DNA from 4 places in the Glaciimonas sp. PCH181 genome. Region 3 is predicted to be linked to each of the others. Evidence: predicted binding sites of a transcription regulator. Region 3 holds the regulator's gene; each other region holds the start of a gene.
The links. Region 3 encodes sigma-54, which starts transcription at its own class of promoters, with help from an activator protein. Its sites were predicted from a motif close to TGGCANGNAANCTGCTTT; they were not measured.
Positions count from the first base shown of each region.

Region 1: the regulator sigma-54 is predicted to act here: its motif matches at 2,319-2,336, upstream of C7W93_RS06040 (MSMEG_0572/Sll0783 family nitrogen starvation response protein).
Region 2: the regulator sigma-54 is predicted to act here: its motif matches at 861-878, upstream of C7W93_RS20040 (DUF3567 domain-containing protein).
Region 4: the regulator sigma-54 is predicted to act here: its motif matches at 2,007-2,024, upstream of C7W93_RS06180 (collagen-like triple helix repeat-containing protein).

Region 1 covers NZ_PYFP01000001.1:1,339,752-1,343,280, reverse strand. Annotated here, with positions in the region: gene C7W93_RS06050 (MSMEG_0568 family radical SAM protein) at 1-684, opposite strand, end outside; gene C7W93_RS06045 (Nit6803 family nitrilase) at 644-1,699, opposite strand; gene C7W93_RS06040 (MSMEG_0572/Sll0783 family nitrogen starvation response protein) at 1,750-2,232, opposite strand; gene C7W93_RS06035 (PLP-dependent aminotransferase family protein) at 2,741-3,529, shown strand, end outside.
Region 2 covers NZ_PYFP01000002.1:1,508,868-1,512,396, forward strand. Annotated here, with positions in the region: gene C7W93_RS20035 (YifB family Mg chelatase-like AAA ATPase) at 1-357, shown strand, start outside; gene C7W93_RS20040 (DUF3567 domain-containing protein) at 918-1,175, shown strand; gene C7W93_RS20045 (potassium transporter Kup) at 1,315-3,216, opposite strand.
Region 3 covers NZ_PYFP01000002.1:832,486-836,014, reverse strand. Annotated here, with positions in the region: gene C7W93_RS16895 (deoxyguanosinetriphosphate triphosphohydrolase) at 1-413, shown strand, start outside; gene C7W93_RS16890 (DUF4197 domain-containing protein) at 471-1,169, shown strand; gene hpf (ribosome hibernation-promoting factor, HPF/YfiA family) at 1,381-1,734, opposite strand; gene C7W93_RS16880 (RNA polymerase factor sigma-54) at 1,842-3,329, opposite strand; gene lptB (LPS export ABC transporter ATP-binding protein) at 3,365-3,529, opposite strand, start outside.
Region 4 covers NZ_PYFP01000001.1:1,365,445-1,368,973, forward strand. Annotated here, with positions in the region: gene C7W93_RS06180 (collagen-like triple helix repeat-containing protein) at 321-1,955, opposite strand; gene C7W93_RS06185 (hypothetical protein) at 2,341-2,562, opposite strand; gene C7W93_RS06190 (OmpW family protein) at 2,634-3,248, opposite strand; gene C7W93_RS06195 (NAD(P)-dependent alcohol dehydrogenase) at 3,452-3,529, opposite strand, start outside.

The DNA of each region.
Region 1 (3,529 bases), on a different contig from region 3:
ACCCGCGTCATGCATGCGCTTAAACCAGATATCGTCATCCGGCGGTTCGCATTGCCCCTGTATTGGCAGATTCACGGCGCTCTTTACGGCAAAAGCGCTTTCGCACAAAATCTGCGCGCCGCGATCTGTAGCGTTCGGCGTGCCGGTTGTCATGACCATATGTTTGACGTGATCCAGCAGGACCGCAGCCCGTGCCACTTCCGCCAATTGTTCTGGCGTCTTGCGCAGAATCGTTCGGCCTGCCGCCAGCGATTGTCCGATCGCGCAAAACTGGCAGGATTTACGTCGACTTTCATAGCGGATACAACTTTGCAGTACCGTCGTCGCCAATACATCTGAACCATGCAGCGTCGCGATCCTGGAGTAGGGAATCCCATCCATCGTCTGCAATTTATAGAATCGTGGCTGCCGGGGAAATGAGATCACGCCGACCGACACGCCATCGCGCAGCAACATACTGCTGCCATCGGCCCCCATTGGCGCTGCCACAAATGGCGATGACCATGCGCTGGCGGTATGCACTGGAATCATTACGGTATGACCATCGACTACCACGGCTTTATGGTCGGATGGCCCGGCACCGCCACGGCGACTGGCTGCTCCGGCGTTGGGGTCATTTAATCGCAGGCCCAGAGATTGCAGCTCAGTGATCAGATGCTGGTTCGGTTTGGTAACTGTTTGCATGATGTGCGCTCCCTTGGGTTGGTATGGCGGATGGCGTGACAATCGATTTTTCGGTAGCTGATTTATTCTCAGGAAATAGCTTTGCGACAGGTGCGTGGCTGCGATCATCAATGACCAGACTTAATAATTCTGGCCGCGCATAGTGGCCGACCGAATCCATCATCCGTTTGCGTTTGGTGACCAGCGCCATGTCCAGATCGGCGATGACTATACCTTCGCCGCTACGCAACGGCTCTGCCAGCAGTACGCCTTCGGGCGAGACGATGGCGGTGCAACAACCGCCTCGCAACGCCTTTTGGTTGGCGGGATCAGGCGTGATCGCGAGGATTTGCGCATCGGTCAGCCAGCCGGTCGCGTTGACCACAAAGCAGGCAGCTTCCAGCGCGTGATGACGGATCGTGACTTCCATCTGATCGGCGAATATTTGCCCGACCATCGAGCCGGGAAATTGCGCGCAATGAATTTCTTCGTGCTGCGCCATTAATGCATAGCGGGCCAGTGGGTTGTAATGCTCCCAACATGCCAGCGCGCCTAGGCGACCGACGGCGGTTTGCACGACTTTGAGGCCGCTGGCATCGCCTTGTCCCCAGATCATGCGTTCGTGATAAGTCGGTGTAATTTTTCTGCGTTTCAGGACCAATTCGCCATTAGCGTCAAACACCAGTTGGGTGTTGTACAGCGTGCCATGATCGCGCTCATTAACGCCTAGTACGACCACTACGCCATGACTTCGCGCCAGAGCAGAAACTGCATCTGTTACCGGGCCAGGTACGACGACTGCGCGCTCGTATAACAGCAAGTGTTCAGCACCAGCAGCAAAGGGCGGGCGGACAAACGAAAAATAGGGATAGTAGGGCACAAAGGTTTCAGGAAAAACGATCAATTGCGCACCTTGCGCCGCTGCTTTTTGAATCGCTGAGCAGACTTTATCCAGCGTTCCGCCTGCACTTTCCATATCCGGTGCAATCTGGATTGCCGCTGCACGAACAACCTTTTTTGAAGTGGTATTAGCCATTGTGTTTGCCATCTTTCTTTATCGTTTTTATCGTCCGCCCTGCATGACGCTTACAGCGTCCAGGTATCAAGAATGAATGCGTTTGCGCGGGTATGGATCAGCTTCAAATCCAGCACGTCGAGAGGATTGATGGCGCGAATGCCGGGGATCAGCGACGGTTCGCCGTGACCGTATAACGCTTGCAGCGCGAAACGACAGGCATACACTTTGCCGCCAGCTTCCATGAAAGCAGTTATCCGGTTATTGAAGTTCAGATGACCGGGAAAAGCTTCATCGCCCAATGTCGGAAAACCGCGTTGCAGGCCGAGCGTGACGCCGGGGCCGTACAGCAAGATGGAGGTCTCGTAACCCTTGCGTTGTAGGCGCGTCGCTTGCAACAAATTGACAAAGCCGATCGATCCTTCAAAGGCGACGGTATGAAACGTCACCAGCGCTTTTTCGCCCGGCAATGCTTTGATGTCTTCGAAAACTTTCTCTTCATAATCGACAAAGAAATCACCTTTTACGTGGGCTGCGTGTTTTACCGTTGGCATGTTGATAGCTCCTAATAAATCAGTGGAAAGGCTGGACACATCGAGTGTGCAAGTCGGTCAGACTGCTTGTCGTGACGTCCACATTGAATGCATAGGCTGTGCCATGCAATCGCCATCAGACCTCGAATTGACGGGATAAAAATCCATGCAATCGGACAGCGGAAAAGGTAAACCCGCGCCGCTATTGGGGTTTGCGCGATGGCGTGTTTGACTGACTTTCAGACGGGAAAACACAATCCATACAATTGCCCCATTCAATTCAGGTTTTTGCCATGCACCACGAAGGAATGCCTTGCCGTAAAGCTGTGCGAAAAAGAGCAGGAAATGCGCAATGCTGGTGCGCTAATCGGCCCCTTTTTTTGCTGAGTTGGCTAGTTATTGTATGGAACAAAAAATGCATACATTCGATGTGAGAAAAATTGCTTCAATAGCGATTGATGCAGAAATAATCTGACATTCATCTGACATTCATCTGACATTCATTGGGTATTCATGAGGATGTAACGACATGCCAAAACATCAAAATAGTTGGCTACCGAAGTTAAAAAAAGGCGCTGGTCCGCTGTATCTGAGTATCGCCAATGCGATTGCTGAAGATATCGCGGTAGGCCAATTGGCAGCAGAGCAACGCTTGCCGCCGCAACGCAAACTGGCTGAAATGTTGGGTATCGATTTCACGACGGTGGCGCGGGCCTATACCGAGGCGCATCGGCGCGGTTTGGTCGATTCTGTCGTCGGTCGGGGAACGTTTGTCTGCGGTCGTCGCCGCCCTAAAATTCCTCGGGTATTCGAGGGCCGCCCGAATGTTGATATGTCGATGAATATGCCGCCCGAACCTGTATCCGAAGAATTGCTGACGCTGATGCAAAGCGGTTTTGCCAGCGTTGGTGAGAAGTTAAGGGAATTGCTGCGTTATCAGGATTTTGGCGGCTCGCCGGACGATCGCGAGGCGGGCGCTCTTTGGCTGCGGCGGCGCGGTTTGGTGGTGGGCCATGAACGCTTGCTAGTGGTGCCGGGCGCGCAGGCCGCGTTGCTGGCGGTATTAACGACGTTGGCACCATCCGGCTCGGTCATCTGTTGTGAAGAGTTGACCTATCCGGGATTGCGGGCGCTGGCGGGGCAACTCGGCATTCGTCTGGTGGGCTTGCCGATGGATAACGAAGGTATCGACGCGGTGGCGTTTGCGGCTGCCTGCGCCCAATATGCGCCGAAGGCTTTGTATTGCAATCCGACTTTGCTTAATCCGACTACCATCGTGATGTCGCAAGCGCGGCGGCAGGCGTTGGTGGAAATTGCG
Region 2 (3,529 bases), 680 kb from region 3:
GATATGCAAATCCAAGTCGGATCATTGCGCCATGATGAATTAAAAAAACAGGCTGACGGTGAGTCATCCAGCCACATCGCTGAGCGCGTCGGCCATGCGTACGCGATTCAGCTAGCCCGGCAAGGCAAAAGCAACAATGCGCTATCGACGACCGATATCGATGCTTATTGCAAAGCAGATGCTGAGGGAGAAAAGTTGTTGCAGACGGCAATGACGCATCTGAACTGGTCGGCTCGTGGTTATCATCGCGTACTGAAAATTGCCCGGACGATTGCCGATCTCGCCGCCAGCGAGGGAATCGTCAAGGCGCATGTTGCCGAAGCAATTCAGTATCGCCGGGCGCTGCGTGAAAAATAATTGTGGTCGACTGGTGAAATAAGCCGGTCGACCACAAAATATCCGATGCGGCAGAGCGCGTCATGTCATTCTTGGCACGCGGCATCATTACGCATACGAGATTTCGGTAGATTTGCGGGGATATTTTGAAAAGCGTGACGGAGATATATAAATGCGCTAATCGCAATGCTATGTTGAAGTTATTATTATTTAGATAATTTTATAGGATTATTTATGTGATGCCGATTCACCTATAACGTGGAATTGGCCCGTGAAAAGAGACACGCTGCATGAATCATTCATTATTTTTAAATAGCAGAATGGCGAGTGTGAAGTTTGATGAAGCGAAATGGGTTTGTGTTGCTTGTCACATTTGGTTGCAATTGACGTTAACGTTTCACATTAATTGCGTGACAAAAATGCGCTTAGGCGTACTATAGAAAGCAATAGGTCGTAGCTGAGCAACTTTTAAATGATTCTTTTGACCTGGCAAAAAAGGAGCAAATCAGAATATTTACGCTAGCTGGCTTGAAAACTGCTTATCGATCATCACCTTCTGTCTAACTTTACAGGGAGCGCATATGAACCTGATCTACAACAGTGACCAGTACAGCGTCGTCGAATTTGGAGCCGATGAACAACGAGAAGCGCTACGCTTTGGCGGCTACGAAATTGTCGATAAATCATTCAAACGGGAAATTTTTATTGCTGGTGCGCTTGCAGAGTTTTTTCGACAAGGTGTTGAAGAACTAATTGCTTCCGAGCCAAGTATTGAAGACATTGATGCTTTTCTTGGTAATTACGATGCCTTGATGAGCCAGCCGGTAACGCTGCAATAAGAACGCGTTTAGCGTACCGAAGAACGTAACATTCTTTGTTCGATTTTATGTGTTATGCAGTATAAAAAAGGAGCCATTGGCTCCTTTTTTATTATCTTAACTTAAGCATTCACGCTTAAATCAACCGTCAATCCAATGTTTAAATCTCAACTTTGGTTCCCAATTCAACTACGCGATTGACGGGGATATGGAAGAAGTCCGATGGCTTTGCGCCATTGGCATACATCCATGCGAATAACTTTTCTCTCCATAGCCACATCCCCGGCAACTTGCTCGGCACGATCGTATCGCGGGCCAGGAAGAAAGACGTATCCATCAAATCGAATTCGTGACCGAATTGTTTATTGGTCAGGTTCATCACCGTATTGACGTCCGGTGCTTCTTTGAAGCCAAAAGCTGCGCGTAGCAGATAGACCTCGCCGCCCATTTCTTTCAAGGTCAGCCGCTTATTGTCATCAACGTAGGGAATGTCCCAGATACTGATTTTCAGGAAGAAAACGCGTTTATGCAAAATACGATTGTGCTTGAGGTTATGCAGCATCGCCACCGGCACAGTCGCCACGTTACCTGTCAAAAATACCGCAGTGCCATCAACGCGATGCGGTGGATGGGCTAGCAAGCCTTCAATAAACGGCGCCAGCGGGATACCCTCATCCTGACTGCGTTCACGCAGCAGCATGCGCCCTGAATACCAGGTAATCAGCAAGAAGAACGAGACCACCCCAAGCAAGATCGTGAACCAGCCGCCATCTGGAATCTTCATCAGATTTGCTGCAAAGAAGCCGAAATCGACGATAAAGAACGCGCCGATAATCAGCGCGACTAAGATTGGGTTCCATTTCCATACGGTGCGCATGACGACCGCTGCCAAAATCGTCGTGATAAGCATCGTTGCCGTTACCGCCACGCCATACGCCGCGGCGAGATTATCTGACTTTTTGAAAGACAGCACTACCGCGACAACTAATATCAGTAACATCCAGTTAATGACCGGGATATAGATTTGGCCGCGCTCATCTTCAGACGTATGCAAAATGCGCATGCGTGGGACGAAGCCGAGAAGAATTGCCTGACTGGTCAGGGAGAAAGCGCCGGAAATAACCGCCTGAGAAGCGATTACCGTCGCAAAGGTCGACAGAATCACCATTGGTATTAGCAATTGGTCTGGCACCATCAGATAAAAAGGATTCGATACGGCGGAAGGATTGACGATCAAATTTGCGCCCTGACCGAAGTAACACAGCATCAGGCATGGCATGACGGTATATAACCAGGCAAAACGAATTGGTCTTATCCCAAAATGCCCCATGTCGGCGTACAGCGCTTCTACCCCGGTCAATACCAACACAACAGAGCCGAGCACGACAAATGCCAATTGGGCGTGCATCACCATAAAGTGGAAGGCGTAGTAGGGATTGATTGCCGCCAGAATTTCCGGGGCTTTGACGATGTTGTAAACGCCTAGCAGACCTAACGATAGGAACCAAACGAGCATGACCGGGCCGAACATTTTGCCAACGATTGAGGTGCCGTGACGCTGAATCAAAAACAGCGCAATGATGATCGCTACGGTCAGTGGAATGACGTAATGCGACAGTGCAGGGGTGGCAATTTCCAGCCCTTCAACTGCAGATAACACTGAGATAGCAGGGGTAATCACCACATCGCCGTAAAACATACAGGCGCCGAACACGCCCAGCATCATGATCCATTTGGCCCAGCGCGAGCCGCTTTTTGCTGTCCGTAAAGCCAGCGCCATCAAAGCCAGAACACCGCCTTCGCCATTATTATCGGCACGCATCACGAAATAAATATATTTCAGCGTCACCACGATCATGATGGCCCAAAACAGCATCGAAATAATCCCCATCACTGCTGACGAGGAGAACGGAATACCGTGCTCGGGGCTAAAACTCTCTTTTAGTGCATACAGGGGGCTGGTGCCGATATCGCCGAACACTACGCCCAGCGCCCCCAAAGTAATGACATGCAGACGCTTAGAGGTGAAGGGGGTTTTGTCGCGACCTTGCGGATTGCTCATGATTTCTTTCTTATCTAGTATCCCGACAGGTGAATGGACATCGATGTTTCCACCGCGCCAAAAACCTGCCCGCTGCTTGTTTTGCAAATCAATTTATTGCTGACGCACCGCACAATTTGGCGGATTTTACCCTCGAACCGACACACCATCTAGCGATGGCTGAGAAGCGTTGCGAAAATACGTCGTTAATAACCTTGTTTCTTGCTGCGATTTAATTTTGGGGTATTTTAAGAGACCAGAATGCCTGGTAGAGGGACGAAATTGTCGTTGTTAAACTGATACTTTGTATATTACGACAATCCCAACGTGTGTT
Region 3 (3,529 bases):
TTAACGCTTTGATTAACGATTTAATCGACACCTCACGCCAACGGATTTTGGCCGCTGCGCCGTTAACCGTTGAAGACGTGCGAGATGCTGCGCCACTAATCGCATTTTCGGATGCAATGGCGGCTGAGGCGGCTGCATTAAAGCGCTTTTTACGCGAAAATCTTTATCGTCATTATCTTGTGAATCGCATGACTGCTAAGGCGCGGCGCATTGTGGTCGAGCTGTTTGATTGTTTTGTGGGTGAACCGAATTTGCTGCCGCCGGACTATCAATTAACGCCATCAACCTTGCAACATCCAGACGGCGCACAACTACAAGCGCGACAGGTTGCCGACTATATTGCCGGCATGACCGACCGTTATGCCATCCGCGAACACCGACGTTTATTTCTGGTCGATGAGGGTCATCTGTAATTGTTGCCGTGGCGATAATTCAGACGCGGGTTATTCAACTTTTTTAAGGAGTCATCCATGAAATTTCACTTCCAACCCGTTTGTAGTCTGGGTTTGATCGGCGCTCTCATTTCTTCTACTGCATTTGCATTTTCTTTAGCCGATTTGAGCAATCAGGATGCCAGTTCTGGATTGAAGGCGGCACTGGATAAAGGTGCAACTGTTGCGGTCTCTAAACTCGGTGTTGAAAATGGATTTTTGAATAACGATAAAGTAAAAATTGGATTACCAGGCGTGTTGGAGCAGGCGCGTCCGCTCTTGAGAATGACAGGGAAAGGGCAGCAATTGGATGATTTGGTTTTGTCGATGAATCATGCGGCAGAATCCGCCGTGCCACTGGCTAAACCTTTGCTATTGAATGCAGTGAAATCGATGTCGATCACGGACGCAAAAAATATTTTGAGTGGCGGTGAGACATCGGTGACGGATTTTTTCAAGCAGAAAACGGCGGCACCTCTGGAAGTGAAATTTTTGCCGATAGTGAAAAAAATTACAGACCAGAATGGCGTCTCAGCACAATATAACGCAACGATGGGCATGGTCAGTAAAACAGGATTAGTGCCAGGGCAGGCCGCCACGGTTGAGGGCTACGTCACTCAACGTGCACTGGATGGTTTGTTTTATATGATCGGGGAAGAAGAGAAGGCGATTCGTCGCGATCCGGTTGGCGCGGGAAGTGCCATTATTGGCAAGGTATTTGGTGCACTGAAACAGTAATCCGGCTGCCAGAGAAATGAAAGCCTCATTGATGAGATGAGGCTAAACAATCAGCAAAAAAATCATGCTGAAAATTATCCAAATAATATAGGTAATTAAAGTGATTTTCCAATAACAAAGGGCGCATTAACTGCGCCCTTGCTCGTTTGTCAGTTTAGTATTTTCTCAATGATTCTTGAGACACACTTGCATTGACTTAGACCTCACAACATTACGTAGCCGGGATAGGTGCATCCTCGGGCAAATGTTTAATCGCGGAATGTTGGTGGTTCTGCAGTTTATCCTTATATTTAATTACTTGACGATCAAGCTTGTCGATCAGCAAGTCAATGGCGGCGTAAAGGTCATGCGCAATGCTTTCAGCATGCAGGTCTTTGCCTTTTACGCGCAAATTAATTTCGGCTTTCTGGCGTTTTTCTTTCTCTGTGATTTTGTCGATAGTCAGGATCACACTAATATCTATGACCTGATCGAAATGGCGCTTGATACGCTCCAATTTGCTTAGCACGTGTTCGCGAATGGCGGGAGTTACGTCGAGGTGATGCCCACTAATTGTGAAATTCATACAGCGCTCCTATGAAGTATGTCGTTGGCGGTTCGGACTTGGGATGATCAATTCATTATGAATCGGTCAGTCAGGACACAGCGACGGTTGTGCATACATACAAACAGCTAAAGAGATTTACGCAAATTGACTGGCGGAATTCTTAATGCTTCGCGATATTTTGCGACCGTACGACGTGCAACTACCATACCTTGTTCCGCGAGCATATCGGCAATCTTGCTGTCAGAGAAAGGACTTTTAGAATCTTCCGCTCCTATCAGTTGTTTGATTAACGCCCGTATCGCTGTAGAGGAAGCCTCTCCACCTGCCTCTGTAGCAACATGGCTACCGAAGAAATACTTTAATTCGAACATCCCGTGAGGGGTGAGCATGTATTTCTGAGTGGTCACACGAGAGATAGTACTTTCGTGTAATCCTAGTGTATCAGCTATTTCGCGCAACACAAGCGGCCGCATCGCGACCGCGCCGTGTGAGAAGAAATTCCGTTGACGTTCTACAATTGCTTGCGCCACGCGCAGGATGGTATCGAAGCGTTGACGCATATTTTTGATCAACCACTTCGCCTCTTGCAACTGCGATCCCAGCGATCCTTCGCTTTTACCTTGCTTCAGAATATTGGCATAGAGGGCGTTTACACGCAGTCTTGGCATAACGTCATTATTAAGCATGACTTGCCAACCATTTTTTGTACGTCTGACAATCACGTCCGGCACCACATAATCCGAGGCGCTGCCCGCAAAAGTAGCGCCTGGATGAGGATTGCATTGCTTGATAACTACTTGTGCTTCACGTAAATCTTCGTCGTCGCAATCGAGCGCTTTTTTGATTTTATTAAAATCGCGTTGTGCAAATAAGGCCAGATAATCTTGCACAATAATTAATGCCAGACGACGTGTGACGAAAGCTACTTTCGGAAATGCTTTAATTTGCAGAGATAGACATTCGGCAGCATTGCGAGCACCCACACCAGTCGGGTCAAAGCTCTGCACCATCTTCAGAGCCATTGATAGCTCTTCGACTTCGATGTCTAATTCCTCTGGAAGACGGGCATGAATATCTTCCAGCGGCTCTTCCAGATAACCATTCTCGTCCAGCGCATCGATGATTAATTCGATCAATGCGCGGTCGCGATGCTGATCCACAGTTTCACGCATTTGCTTCAGCAAATGTTCGCGCAAGGTCGTTTCATAAGCTTCCAACTGCGGCCTGGCATCTTCGTCGTCCGGGGCTTTGGAAGTGCGCGCAACGTCGTCGAAACTCCATTCGCTGTCATTGTTAGCGCTGTCCTGGCTATTGTCGCCAGCCTCTTGAGTTTCACCGCCGCCTTCCGGCTCTGTTGGTGAACTGCTGACTTCACTATCGCCGGTTGGTGCATCCATCGTCGAAGCCGTCGAGTTGATTGCGCCGTCCGCTAACAACCTGACAGAGTTATCAAGAGGGTCGTCAAGCCGTTCCAGCAACGGATTGTCCGAGAGGATGTGTTCCAGTTCCTGATGCAGTTCCAGCGTAGACAATTGCAACAATCGTATAGATTGCTGCAACTGTGGTGTCAGCGCCAGATGTTGCGAGGTGCGGAGTTGGAGGGATTGTTTCATGTGTGCTGGGGATTCCTCAGTATTCCTGTATTCAGTTACATGCGGAAATGTTCACCCAGATAAACGCGTCGCACCGATTCGTTGGCGATGATGTCGTCTGGACTGCCGCTGGCCAGCACGCTACCCTGGTTGATGATGTACGCCCGGTCACAAATGCCGAGCGTTTCCCGCACGTTATGGTCGGTAATCAGGACGCCGAT
Region 4 (3,529 bases), on a different contig from region 3:
GATAAAGCAAGAGCCAGATGGCTAAAAAATGTGGGGCCCCGAAGGGCGACGTCTTTGCGGTCGCCTTCTTTTTGGTTGCGTTTTCTGCGAGGGTGCCTAGTCGAAGCAAGAACAAAGTGACCGGCTCCGGCTGCAAGGCCTCCCCCGGCTTGCAGCCACGGAGAACAAACCGTTTTATTAACAACAACCAAAACCCAAATAACCCCTAACAGGTATTCGTTCTTGAAATCAAAATGTGACTTAGCAATAAATAACATAAGCTAAAAAAAGACCAAAAAAAACCCCAGAAAATCTGGGGTTTTTATGTCGAACTAACTTAATTATTTTGATGCCACGCCGCCAAGCAAACCAGTAAGCAATCCAGTAACTGGCTTCAAAGGAGTAGTCCCTGCACCAGCACCACCGGTTGCACTAGTCAACCCGCTGGTCAAACCTGTCACAAGACCAATTACTGGAGCAAGAGGACTTGCACCCGAACCAGCAGCACCGCCCAAACCACCAGTCAGACCACTAAGTAACCCAGTCACCGGTGCCAAAGGACCAGCGCCTGCGCCGCCAGCCGCGCCACCCAAACCGCCTGTCAGACCACTAAGCAATCCAGTCACCGGTGCCAAAGGACCAGCACCTGCGCCATTAGCCGCGCCGCCCAAACCGCCTGTCAGACCACTAAGCAATCCAGTCACCGGCGCCAAAGGACCTGCCCCTGCGCCACCAGCCGCACCGCCCAAACCACCGGTCAGACTACTAAGTAACCCAGTCACCGGTGCCAAAGGACCAGCGCCTGTACCACCAGCCGCGCCGCCCAAGCCGCCTGTCAAGCCACCCAGCAAACCGGTTACTGGTGCCAGAGGACCAGTACCAGCACCACCCGCTGCACCACCTAGGCCGCCGATCAAACCAAGCAACACGTTATTCACCGGTTGCAACAAGCCGCCGGTTTGATTACCCAATAAAGGTTGTGTACTGTTGGTCAGACTGTTATTACCAAGCGCAACGACGGTATTACCGACTGTCGATACGACGCCACCCAAACTACCTGCCACCGGCACGTTAGAACCTGTCAACGTATTCCCCAACGCCACTACGGTGCCACCAACCACACCCAGCAAAGCATTTACCGGTTGATTCAAGCCAGTTGTATTACCGATCGTTTGTGTAAGCGTATTGACCGTACTAGTCAACGGCACGATAGCCGTACTTAATGTCTGCGTTACCTGTTGTACCGGACCGGTCGTCAAGCCTGTTGTCAACGTGCTTCCCAGTTGATTCACCACACCGCCAACCGTGTTGACTACACCACCAAGCGGGGTTGTCAACGGCGCTAATGCAGCCAGTTGACCAGTGCCCAAACCGGTCACCAATTGGCCTGCGCTTTGTACCGTGTCACCAACTTTGCCGACGACACCGCCAACGCTGCCGACCGTTGTGCCGATCGGATTTTGAGAAGTCCCGATTTGACCCAGGCCACCCGTCACGCCCGCGCCCAACGTTGTCAGAATGCCGCCGGCATTCGTCACAACACCGTTCAAGCCGGTTTTTGCATCTGTCGGCAATGGCAGCTGACTAGTCAACGTAGTACCGATCCCCTGCACCGCAGTACCGACGCTCGTCACGACCGAACCAGTATTCGATACCAAGTTAGATGTTGGTACGCTGCCGCCTGTACCGCCACCAGTGCCACCACCAGTGCCACCACCTGTTCCCCCGCCCGTTCCACCACCAGTGCCACCGCCGGTACCACCACCTGTTCCCCCGCCAGTACCGCCACCGGTGCCGCCGCCATCAGTTCCACCAGTACCGCCGCCCGTGCCACCACCGGTACCACCATCAGTACCTGCTCCTGTGCCGCCGCTTCCGCTGCCATAGCCTAGAGAGCCGCCTCCAGCACATCCCGTTAACATTGCAGCGAATAGTAATGACACTGCGACCAGAGTTCTTTTTTGTGTTGCTTTCATGGTACTTCTCCCTTGTGGATAACGCAGATAAAAATCTGCTTTGGGTTCCTTAATGCAAAGAACATACCAGAGAGCAATTCCACAAAAATAGTAGCCTACCCACTCCTTCAAAATCTTTAAAAATTAATATAATTTCCTTTAAAATCAACAACTAAGCGACTTACCAGCACAAAAAATGATATTTTTTAGATTTTGGGTTTTGGGCTATTTTCGCGTTCGATGTTACGTAACATGCGGGAACATCCCACCCCAAAAAACTGACTATCGCTTTCGTTCGCCATGCCGATACGATTTAATTTTTCGCCAATAAGAATCGCACCCAGACCTCTCGCATAAACGATAAAAGTCATCAGACAGATACAACGCACTTGTGCCATTGCTGCGATTAGCGCGACGTCAAAGACCTGATAATGGGCGAGTCTGCAAACCCCATCAGCTCGGCCATCACAGGCATTCTCAACGGCATGATCCACCAACTGCTGACTGGCACATCAGCCGCATCGATCCACTCCTCCGCCCGATCATAAGAATCAAAAGGTCCAAAGAGCGCGTAACCGTTCATCGGATCTCCCAGCATGACCACACATATTTCCGCTGCTTTATGCATAGACTTATCAGAGCTGACCGCTCTCTTTCGTAAACGACAACACCCGTGCATGCGTATATATAACGGGACTATTAAAAACGATAACCCACGCCGAACCCGATCAGCCACGGATCGATCTGGACCGCGCTGATTTTTTGACCGGCGGCATACACATCGCTCTGAATCTGTAATTTTTTAACATCCAGATTCAATGACCAGTGTTGATCGAGCTTATAGTCAACGCCTGCCTGTAACGCCAGACCCCAGCTATTTTTACTCAGGCTGCCAGCACCGTTGAGCAAGTCAACACTAGAAATGCGGGTGTAATTCAGCCCGGCGCCAAGATAAGGACTGAACTGCGCTTGCGGCAGGAAGTGGTATTGCAGCGTCAAAGTCGGCGGCAGGTGTTTGAAGCTACCGATATTTTTTCCATCTAAGGAGACGTCCTGCTTTTGGGGATACGTCAGGACTAATTCGGTGGCCCAGTTTGGCGTAAAGAAGTAAGAAATATCCACATCCGGAATCATCTTGGAATTGACGTGCAAGCGATCCGATGCGCCGACACCACCGATGGCATCCGACTTATTAGCAGGATTCAGATAATCAGCACGCACCCTTATCTGCCAAGGGCTTTCTTGCGCGGAGACATTCGCGCCGCATATGCTCAAACTCAATAAGACTGCTGCCGATAAAATATTTTTTTTCATTTTTTCCCCGTTAATTAATGCGTGAAAGCACAATACGGGGAAGCAGATACATGCGAGTTGATGTAAATCAATTCAGCGTCATAGCATTATTTTAAAGTTGTTTTGACATTCACGACGCATATTTCAGCGGCAGATATTGCAGCACATGCGCCACGCTATATGTCGATCCTGAGCATTTTCGGCAGCGCAATCTGTTGTTGGCATTACGGTGTAATCGCAATTTTCAACACACCTTCACGCTGATTGGCGAACAGCGCATAGGCCTCTTCAATCTGATCGAG